2 regions of the Nocardia sp. IBHARD005 genome follow, and region 2 is predicted to be linked to the other one. Evidence: riboswitches for the same ligand, from Rfam matches in the RefSeq annotation. Region 2 holds a riboswitch; the other holds the start of a gene.
What was found. A riboswitch is a leader RNA that binds a small molecule or an ion and turns the genes downstream of it on or off. The one in region 2 is predicted to bind thiamine pyrophosphate.

Region 1 (4,415 bases), 2.4 Mb from region 2:
CACCCCGCTCAATACCGCGAGGTCGGGGCTGCGCCGACCGGGCTGAGGGAACGACTTGGTGAGATGGTCGACGACGATCCGGTCGCCTTCGGCGTCAGTCACGTCGGCTCCTGTGCTCCGCGCGCGCCCACGGCGCGACGAGGCGTTCGACGGCGAACGTCGTCAGGTAGAGCGCGATACTCAGCAGCGCTGTCACCACGACCGCGGCCAGCACCAGATCAGTACGGAACGAATTCTTCTGCAGACTCATGTAGATGCCGAGACCGACACTGGCGCCGACGTATTCGGCGAACACCGCACCGACGACCGCGTAGGTGATCCCGATCCGCAACGCGGTGAAGAACCGCGGCACCGCCGACGGCAGCCGCACATACCGGAACACCTGCACACGGGAAGCGCCCATGCTGCGCAGCAGCGCGCCCGCGTCGCGGTCGGCCGCGCCGAACCCTTCGATCAGGCCGATGGCCATCGGGAAGAAGGTGACCAGTGCGACCACCAGGATCTTCGGAAGCAGACCGAACCCGAACCAGATGATCATCAGCGGCGCGATCGCGACGATCGGCACGGTCTGTGACGCTACGAACAGCGGCACCAACGCGCGCCGCAGCCACGGCGAGAAGTCGACGATCACCGCCAGCACCCAGGCCGAGCTCAGCGAGACCGCGAAGCCGATCAGCGTGACCTGCAAGGTGGCGGCCAGGTGGGTGCCGATCTCGTCGCGATGCGCCCAGCCCTGCTCGACCACGCGCAGCGGTGACGGCAGCACCTGCGGACGCACACCACTGGTGGTGACATAGATCTGCCACCCGGCCACGAGTATCGCCACCATGACGATCGACGGCACCGCCCACCGGATTCCCGCCCAGCGGCCGATCCGGTCGTCGGGCAGGACCGACGCGTCTACGGACCCGTCACGGGTTGGCAAGGTAGTCATCGGTGAAATACGTCGACCAGTCGGGTTCGGTGGTCAGTGGTTTACCGTCGGGCCCGTTGAGCAGGCCACTGCGGTACAGGAACCGGGAATTGGCCGACCACTGCTCCACCGTCTGGGTCCCGACTCGGCCGTCCGGGTCTTTCATGAACTGTTCGGCCAGCATTCGCTGACTGTCGAAGACCAGCTTCTCGTCGTTGAACGCGCCCGGGTTGGCGTCGATGAGGTCCTGGGCTGCCGCGTCCGGGTTGTCCGCGGCGAATTGGTAGCCGCGCTGCAAGGCTTGGACGAACTTCTTCGCGCGATCCGGGTTCTCGGCGAGCCAGCCTTCGTTGGCGTCGATCACGATGGCGTAGGAGTCCGGGAATCCGAAATCGGTGTAGCGGAAGTATTTCATCGGGGTGCCGTGGTGTTCGGCCTCGATGCCCTCCCATGCCAGATACGAGACGGTGAAGTCCGCCTTTCCGGAGTAGACGGCTTCGTAAGCCGACGATCCCAGCATGACGGAGGTGAAATCGCCGGTGCCGCCGTCGTTGCGGATAACCTGCGCGAGCGACTCCCGCTCACCCGGGTCACCGAACCCGGCGTAGGTCTTGCCGTCCAGATTCTTCGGGCTCACGAGGTCGGTACGGTCAGCGCGGACGCCGATCCCGGTCGCCCAATGTTGCAGGGGCGCGAGAACCGACTGGATCCGCGCACCCGATGCGCGGGCGAACGTCGACGAATTGTGGGTACTGATCCCGAATTCCGCGTTCCCGGCATCGACCACCGTGTCGACCGAGGTGTTGTTGTACGGCAGTACCTGCACATCCAGACCGGCGTCGGCGAAGTAGCCGCGCTGCAACGCGACATACAATCCGGAGTGGTTGGTATTCGGTGTCCAGTCCAGCGCGAAGCGGATGGTCTGATCGGAGCCGCCGCCCGAACCACACGCGGTGAGCACCGACAGCATCGTGACGGTGGTCGCGACAACCGCGAGCGCGCGGCGTATGTGCCCGTTCACGCGGCAGGCCAGGGCTGCGGGTGCAGGGCGGTGTCCCAGAACAGCAACTCGTAGCGCACCGCGAGGGTGAACGCCTTCTCCATCGCTTCGCGTTCCCGGTCGCCTGCCGATTCGGCGGCCGCGTCGACCAGTGATCGAGCCGTCGACGCGGCGTTCTGGAAGTCCTCGGCACCGTAGGTGGTCACCCACTGGGCGTACGGGTGGGCGGGGTCGGCGGCGATCACCTTCGCGGCACTCGCGGCCAGGTCGCGGCCCACTTCGGCGTAGATCCAGAAACAGGGCAGCGCGGCGGCGGCGGCGACGGCGTAGGACTCGGTCGCGGCGGCGGCGATCAAATAGGAAACATAGGCCAGACAGGTCGGCGAATGCTCCGGTTCACCCTGTCGTGGCGGCAGCGCCCCTCCGGTGAGCAGCTGTTCGTGCATGGCCGATTCGACGGCGGCCGCATTCGCCGACGAGGTCGCCCAGAAGGCCGCGGTCTGCGGGTCCGGGGACTTGGCGGCGAGTATCGCCAGCGCCTTCGAGTATCCGGTGAGGTACAGCGAATCCTGTTCGATGTAGGTGCCGAACACGTCGAGCGGTAAGGTGCCCTCGCCGAGCAGGCGCAGGAATTCCAGATCGTCGATCGCGGCCCGCAGGGCTTTCGTCCGGTCCCAGAGGTGGTCGGTGAATCGATGGGTATTCATGGGGTGGGCGCGCAACACCGTGACATCCCTTCGTCAGCATTACCTGAACAGGTTCAGCGGGTCTGTTCTCAGCCTCGCGGTTGCGAGACACCCCGTGTCAGAACTCGACCGACCCTAGCAGCGGCCACCGACACGCGGGGAAAGGCCCGAGAGCGCCGGGTCGTAGTCGTCGGGCCACCGTTCGCGGGCCCGTGTCAGCCGGGTGTAGCGGCCGCCGTGTCCAGGTCCGGCGGACCGCGGTGCCGCGACGAGTTGATCGACTCCCATAGAGTACGGGTATCAGCAGCCGGGCCTGCCGATGATCTTGGACCAGCTCTCGCCGCTGCCCGCCGTGCTGCTCGATTCCAAGTACAGCGTCCTGGCGCACAACGACGCCTATCGCGCACTGTTTTCCCAGCCTCACCGACGATGGCAGCAATGTCCTGCGAACGGTGTTCCTGACGCCCGAGTGCTGTAACCCCTATCAGCACAACATCGTTGACAAGCGCCGGATGGTCGCCTACCTGCGTGGCGCCTACGTCCGGCACCTCGATGACCCGACGTGGCAGGCGCTCGTCAACGAATTGTGTGGGGCCAGTGCCGAATTCGCCGGAATGTGGGCGCGCAACGATGTCGCGGTGCCGGTGAACCTGATCAAGGTGATCCAGCACCCCGCGGTCGGCGAGCTCGCGATGCATCTCACGATGATGGCGTTGCCCGCCACCGACGGCGAGTGGATCCAGATCTTCACTCCGGTCGACGCGGCGGAGGCAGCGAAACTGTCCGTGCTATGGGCGATGTCGGACCAAGCGCGGTTGCGCCCGGTCGATGAGCACCGGCGGCGGTTCCACGCAGTCGTCTGACCTGGGGTAATTGTGTATGTCGGCGGGTGTCAGATATCCGAAATCGTCAGTGCGTGCAGAGAACTCGCGAATCGAACTCCTCGGGTACTATCGCCGACGGGGGAGCGCGCGAGATGAACGATGGTCTTCGGCTGCCTCATACCGATATACGACCATCTCCAGGGGATGACACTTGATCGACATGACACCGAACCCCACCTCGCGTCGGCGCTTCGCGCGACGTTCCGGCATCACTTCGGTCGTCGCGGCGGCGGCGGTCTGCGCTGCTCTCGTATCCGGCTGCACGAAAGACGATTCGGCCACCACGGCGGGCCCGGCGCCCACCGGCCAGCTGCCCGAGGGCGCACAGATCGTGAAGGAGTCGGCGAAGACCACGCAGACCCTGCGCAACGTGCACCTGAAGATCAACGTCAAGAACCTGCCCGACCTGCCGGTGGAAACCGTCTCCGCCGATGTCACCAACGAGACCCAGGGCTCCGGCGCCGCGATGGGTGAGGCGAAGGTCAAGCTCACCCCGGAGGCCTCCTTCACCGAGGCGAAATTCCTGGTGGTGGACAAGGTCCTGTACACCCAGGCCGGCGGCCGCTACGTGCCCGCGGGTCCGGCCGAGAAGGTTTACGATCCGGGTGTCATCCTGGACAAGGACAAGGGCATCGCGAATGTGATCGCCAATATCCAGAACGCGAAGACCGAGGGCCGTGAGGTGATCGACGGCATCAACACCGTCAAGGTCTCCGGCGCCATCGACGCCGCCGTGATCGACCCGATCGTGCCGCGCATCGGCCAGAACGCGGGCACCATGCCGATCACCGTGTGGATCCAGGACACCGCCCCGCCCGCCTCCGATTCCACCAAGCCTTCGGACGCGCCCTCCACCGGCGACGGCCCGAATCTTGTTCGCGCCGTGGTGAAGAAGGATCAGGGCGAGGTCACTGTCGGCCTGTCGAACTGGG
Region 2 (4,415 bases):
CCGCCCGACCTGGAATCCCGCCCGCGGCTCACATCGCTCGATCACATGCCCGAGCAGCGCCGATGGCGGTCCGGCGTGTTGGGCGTCCGGCGACCAAGGGCCCCTGGTCAGCTCGGTCGAGAGATACCGGTTCGGGTCCGCGGGGTCCTGGAGATAGAAAGCATCGGCCACCTAGCCGACGTTACCCCGCGCCACGATCCTGGTCTGTTGCGGTGATGCGCGCGGCCCGGAGGCTCCACCGATCGCCACCATGACCGCCGCATCGGTCAGGGTGCTGCGGTGGGCGACGTCGGCCCGAAATCGCCACCATGACCGCCGCATCGGTCAGGGTGCTGCGGTGGGCGACGTCGGCCCGAAATCGCCACCATGACCGCCGCATAGGTCAGGTTGCCGCGGTGGGCGACGTCGGCCCGAAATCGCCACCATGACCGCCGCATCGGTCAGGGTGCTGCGGTGGGCGACGTCGGCCCCCCAATTCGATTGCGGAGCTGCTGTTCGCGCGACGTAAGCGTGACCCGCCAGCCGGGTCGCGCCCGTCTGGTCGGCCTAGGCGCTGCCCGTGTAGAGGGCTGTGAACAGGTCGAACAGTGGGCGCCAGACACACGGGCTGGTGTCGGAGGGGCAGCCGATGGACGAAGACCCGGAGTCGGCGACCGGGAGCGGCGCGGCCTGGGCGGTGCCGAGGGGGGCGGCGAGGGACAGGGCGGCGGCCGCGAGGGCTCCGGCGACGATGCGCTTCATTGATTCACTCCAGTACTCGGCGTGCCGGCGGTCGGCACGACCGTCAGCGTGACCGATCGGCGCAGCGAGCGAAAGCCCCGAAATCCAGGGTTGCGTCCAGAAAGGTGCGGGTGCTGATCGGACCCGGCATCCTGGGCTTGCTGCCGGTATCGCATTCGCGGCACCATGCGCGTGCGCACAGTACGACGCCCGCCCGATCACGGAGATCGGACGGGCGTCGACGGTGGTGCAGCAGTCAGGAGACGACCGGGAGGTACACCTTGCCGCCCTGGTCGGCGAACTCGGCGGACTTCTCGGCCATGCCCGCCTCGATGGCGGCCACATCGGTGAGACCCTGCTTCTCCGCGTACTCGCGCACATCGGCCGAGATGCGCATCGAGCAGAACTTCGGACCGCACATCGAGCAGAAGTGGGCGGTCTTGGCAGGCTCGGCCGGCAGCGTTTCGTCGTGGTACTCGCGGGCCGTATCAGGGTCGAGCGAGAGCGCGAACTGGTCGTGCCAGCGGAATTCGAAACGGGCCTTGGACAGTTCGTTGTCGCGGTCCTGGGCGTGCGGGTGACCCTTGGCGAGGTCGGCGGCGTGGGCGGCGATCTTGTAGGTGATCACGCCGACCTTGACGTCGTCGCGGTTGGGCAGGCCGAGATGTTCCTTCGGCGTGACGTAGCAGAGCATCGCGGTGCCTGCCTGGGCGATGATCGCAGCGCCGATTGCCGAGGTGATGTGGTCGTAGGCGGGCGCGATATCGGTGGCCAGCGGGCCGAGGGTGTAGAACGGCGCCTCTTCGCAGAGCTCTTCCTCGAGGCGAACGTTCTCGACGATCTTGTGCATCGGCACGTGGCCGGGGCCCTCGATCATCACCTGCACGCCATAGGATTTCGCGATCGTGGTGAGCTCGCCGAGGGTGCGCAGCTCGGCGAACTGGGCCTCGTCGTTGGCGTCGGCGATGGAGCCGGGGCGCAGGCCGTCACCGAGGGAGAAGGTCACGTCGTACTTCGCCAGGATCTCGCACAGCTCACGGAAGTGCGTGTACAGGAACGATTCCTGGTGATGGGCCAAACACCAAGCGGCCATGATGGATCCACCGCGCGAGACGATGCCGGTGACGCGCTTGGCCGTCAGCGGGATGTAGCGCAACAGCACGCCCGCGTGCACGGTCATGTAGTCGACACCCTGCTCGCACTGCTCGATCACGGTGTCGCGGTACATCTCCCAGGTGAGCTTGGTGGGATCACCGTTCACCTTCTCCAGCGCCTGGTAGATCGGGACGGTGCCGATCGGGACCGGGGAGTTGCGCAGGATCCACTCGCGGGTTTCGTGAATGTTCTTGCCGGTGGACAGGTCCATGATGGTGTCGGCGCCCCAGCGCGCGGCCCACACCATCTTCTCGACCTCTTCGGCGATCGACGACGACACCGCCGAGTTGCCGATATTGGCATTGATCTTGACCAGGAACTTCTTGCCGATGATGGTCGGCTCCAGCTCCGGGTGGTTGTGGTTGGCCGGGATCACCGCGCGACCGAGCGCGACCTCGTCACGCACCAGTTCGGGTGAGACACCCTCGCGGGCGGCGATGAACCGCATCTCGGGGGTGATGATGCCCTGGCGAGCCCAGGCGAGCTGGGTCGGCGGGCCGTCGACGGTGGGGGAGTCCCATTCGTCGCGCAGTTTCGGCAGGCCTGCTTCGAGGTCGATCACCGCGGTGTCGTCGGTGTACGGACCGGAGGTGTCGAAGACATCGAAGTGGTCGCCGTTGGTGAGGTTGATGCGGCGAACCGGGATGCGCAGGCCGTCTACCTCCTGGTAGTGCTTGACGCTGCCCTGGATCGGACCGGTGGTGACGGTGTCGATCGTCCCGTCAGAAGACGTGCTCGAGCCCATGATTCTTCCTCCCTACGCCGGCATTACCCGGTCAGGTTCATACGGTCGACGGCCCTGACGCCCGAGTGGGCTAGCCGTCCTCTCAGCCCGCTGGTGCGAGCCCCCGTTGGTGTGAATTGCCCCGCCGACGATACCCGCCGTGAATCGCGACCCGCCCGGGGATAGACCGGACCGATCGCGCGCGCGGGTCGCTACACCGACGCCGAGTCGAGCCGCTTCGATGCGTCGTGCGCGGCGTCCTCGGCCTCATCGAGCCCGAACTTGTTGTGCAGCACGACGAGGGGCTTGGGCGACCACCAGTTCCAGGTGCCCATCATCCGCATGAGCGCGGGGGCGAGCAGGCCGCGGATGACCGTCGCGTCGCTGATCACCGCGAGCGCGCAGCCGAGGCCGAACAGTTTCATCATCGACACACCCGAGGTGGCGACGCCGAGGAACACGATGCTCATCAGCAACGCGGCGGCGGTGAAAATGCGCCCGGTGCGGGCCACGCCCATCGCGACGGCCTCGGTATTGCCCTCGGTGGTCTTCGGCCCGGCCAGCCATTCCTCGCGAATCCGCGACAGCAGGAAGACCTCGTAGTCCATGGACGCGCCGAAGGCCAGGCTGAACATGAGGATGGGCATGGCCAGGTTGAGGGTGCCGGTGGCGGTGAAGCCGAGCAGGCCCGACAGGTGGCCTTCCTGGAAGATCCACACCATCGCGCCGAACGTCGCCGCCAGCGACAAGATGTTGAGGATCAGCGCCTTGATCGGCAACACCACGCTGCCGGTGAACAGGAACAGCAGCACCAGGGTGGTGATCGCGATCAGCGCGCCTGCCAGCGGCAGTTTGCCGGTGATCGCGGTGACCGAGTCCTGGTTCAGCGCCCCCGGGCCGGTGATCAGGGCCTTCGACGGTGCGGCGACGGTGCGCAGGGTGTCGAGTTGGTCGCCGCCCGCGGTGGAGTAGGGGTCGAGTGCGGTCGCGACCGACAGATAGGCGCCGTGCTGCGGGTCCGTCATCTCGGGCACGCCCGCGGCCACCCGCATCCCGTTGCGATACACCGCCGCGCTGCTGAGGACGGCCGGTACGTCGGGCACCTTGGACAGCTCGCGGGCGTAGGTGTCGATTTCCGCCGCGCTGCCACGGAATTCGGGCAGCACGATGGTCGCGCTGGAGGCGAGGTCGGCGTTGAATTCGGTGCGCAGGATGTCGCCCACTTCGCGACTGGCAACATCGGCCGGCAGCGCCCGGTCGTCGGGATAGCCGAACTGGACACCGAGGAACGGCGCGCCGAGCAGTAGGAGGAACGCGGTGGTGGCCAGCGCGATCGACATCGGCCGCTTCATCACGGCGATGACAAGGCGATACCAAGCCGTCTGACGCGGTTCCTTTTCCGTCCTGGGAGCCAGCCGGAACAGCCGGCGCATCGGTGCGCGCAGGTCGCCGGCATCGATGCGATGACCGACCAGGATGAGCAGGGCGGGCAGCACGATCACCGCGGCGGCCGCGGCGGCGGCGACCACGGCGATGCCCGCATAGGCGAAGGACCGGAAGAAGTACTGCGGGAACACCAGCAGTGCCGACAGCGAGAGCGCGACGACCAGTGCCGAGTACACGACCGTGCGACCAGCGGTGCGGATCGCGCGGATCACCGCCGCTGCCGGGGTAGCGCCCGCGGTCAATTCCTCGCGATACCGGCTGACGATGAACAGGCTGTAATCGATCGCCAACGCCAGTCCGAGTGCCGTGGTCATGTTCAGCGCGAAGATCGACACGTCGGTGAGAGCGGTCAGCACTCGCAGAATGCCCA

Region 1: another riboswitch for thiamine pyrophosphate. It lies ahead of ACTWPB_RS21025 (TenA family protein); the one in region 2 lies ahead of thiC (phosphomethylpyrimidine synthase ThiC).

Annotation. Positions count from the first base shown of each region.
Region 1 is NZ_CP199935.1:4,449,428-4,453,842, forward strand. It holds gene ACTWPB_RS21010 (ABC transporter ATP-binding protein) at 1-102, opposite strand, end outside; gene ACTWPB_RS21015 (ABC transporter permease) at 95-829, opposite strand; gene ACTWPB_RS21020 (ABC transporter substrate-binding protein) at 912-1,883, opposite strand; gene ACTWPB_RS21025 (TenA family protein) at 1,931-2,620, opposite strand; TPP riboswitch at 2,629-2,725, opposite strand; partial or broken gene ACTWPB_RS21030 (MmyB family transcriptional regulator) at 2,919-3,462, shown strand; gene ACTWPB_RS21035 (LppX_LprAFG lipoprotein) at 3,644-4,415, shown strand, end outside.
Region 2 is NZ_CP199935.1:2,010,429-2,014,843, forward strand. It holds gene ACTWPB_RS09470 (thioesterase family protein) at 1-171, opposite strand, end outside; gene ACTWPB_RS09475 (hypothetical protein) at 547-741, opposite strand; gene thiC (phosphomethylpyrimidine synthase ThiC) at 977-2,620, opposite strand; TPP riboswitch at 2,613-2,737, opposite strand; gene ACTWPB_RS09485 (MMPL family transporter) at 2,812-4,415, opposite strand, start outside.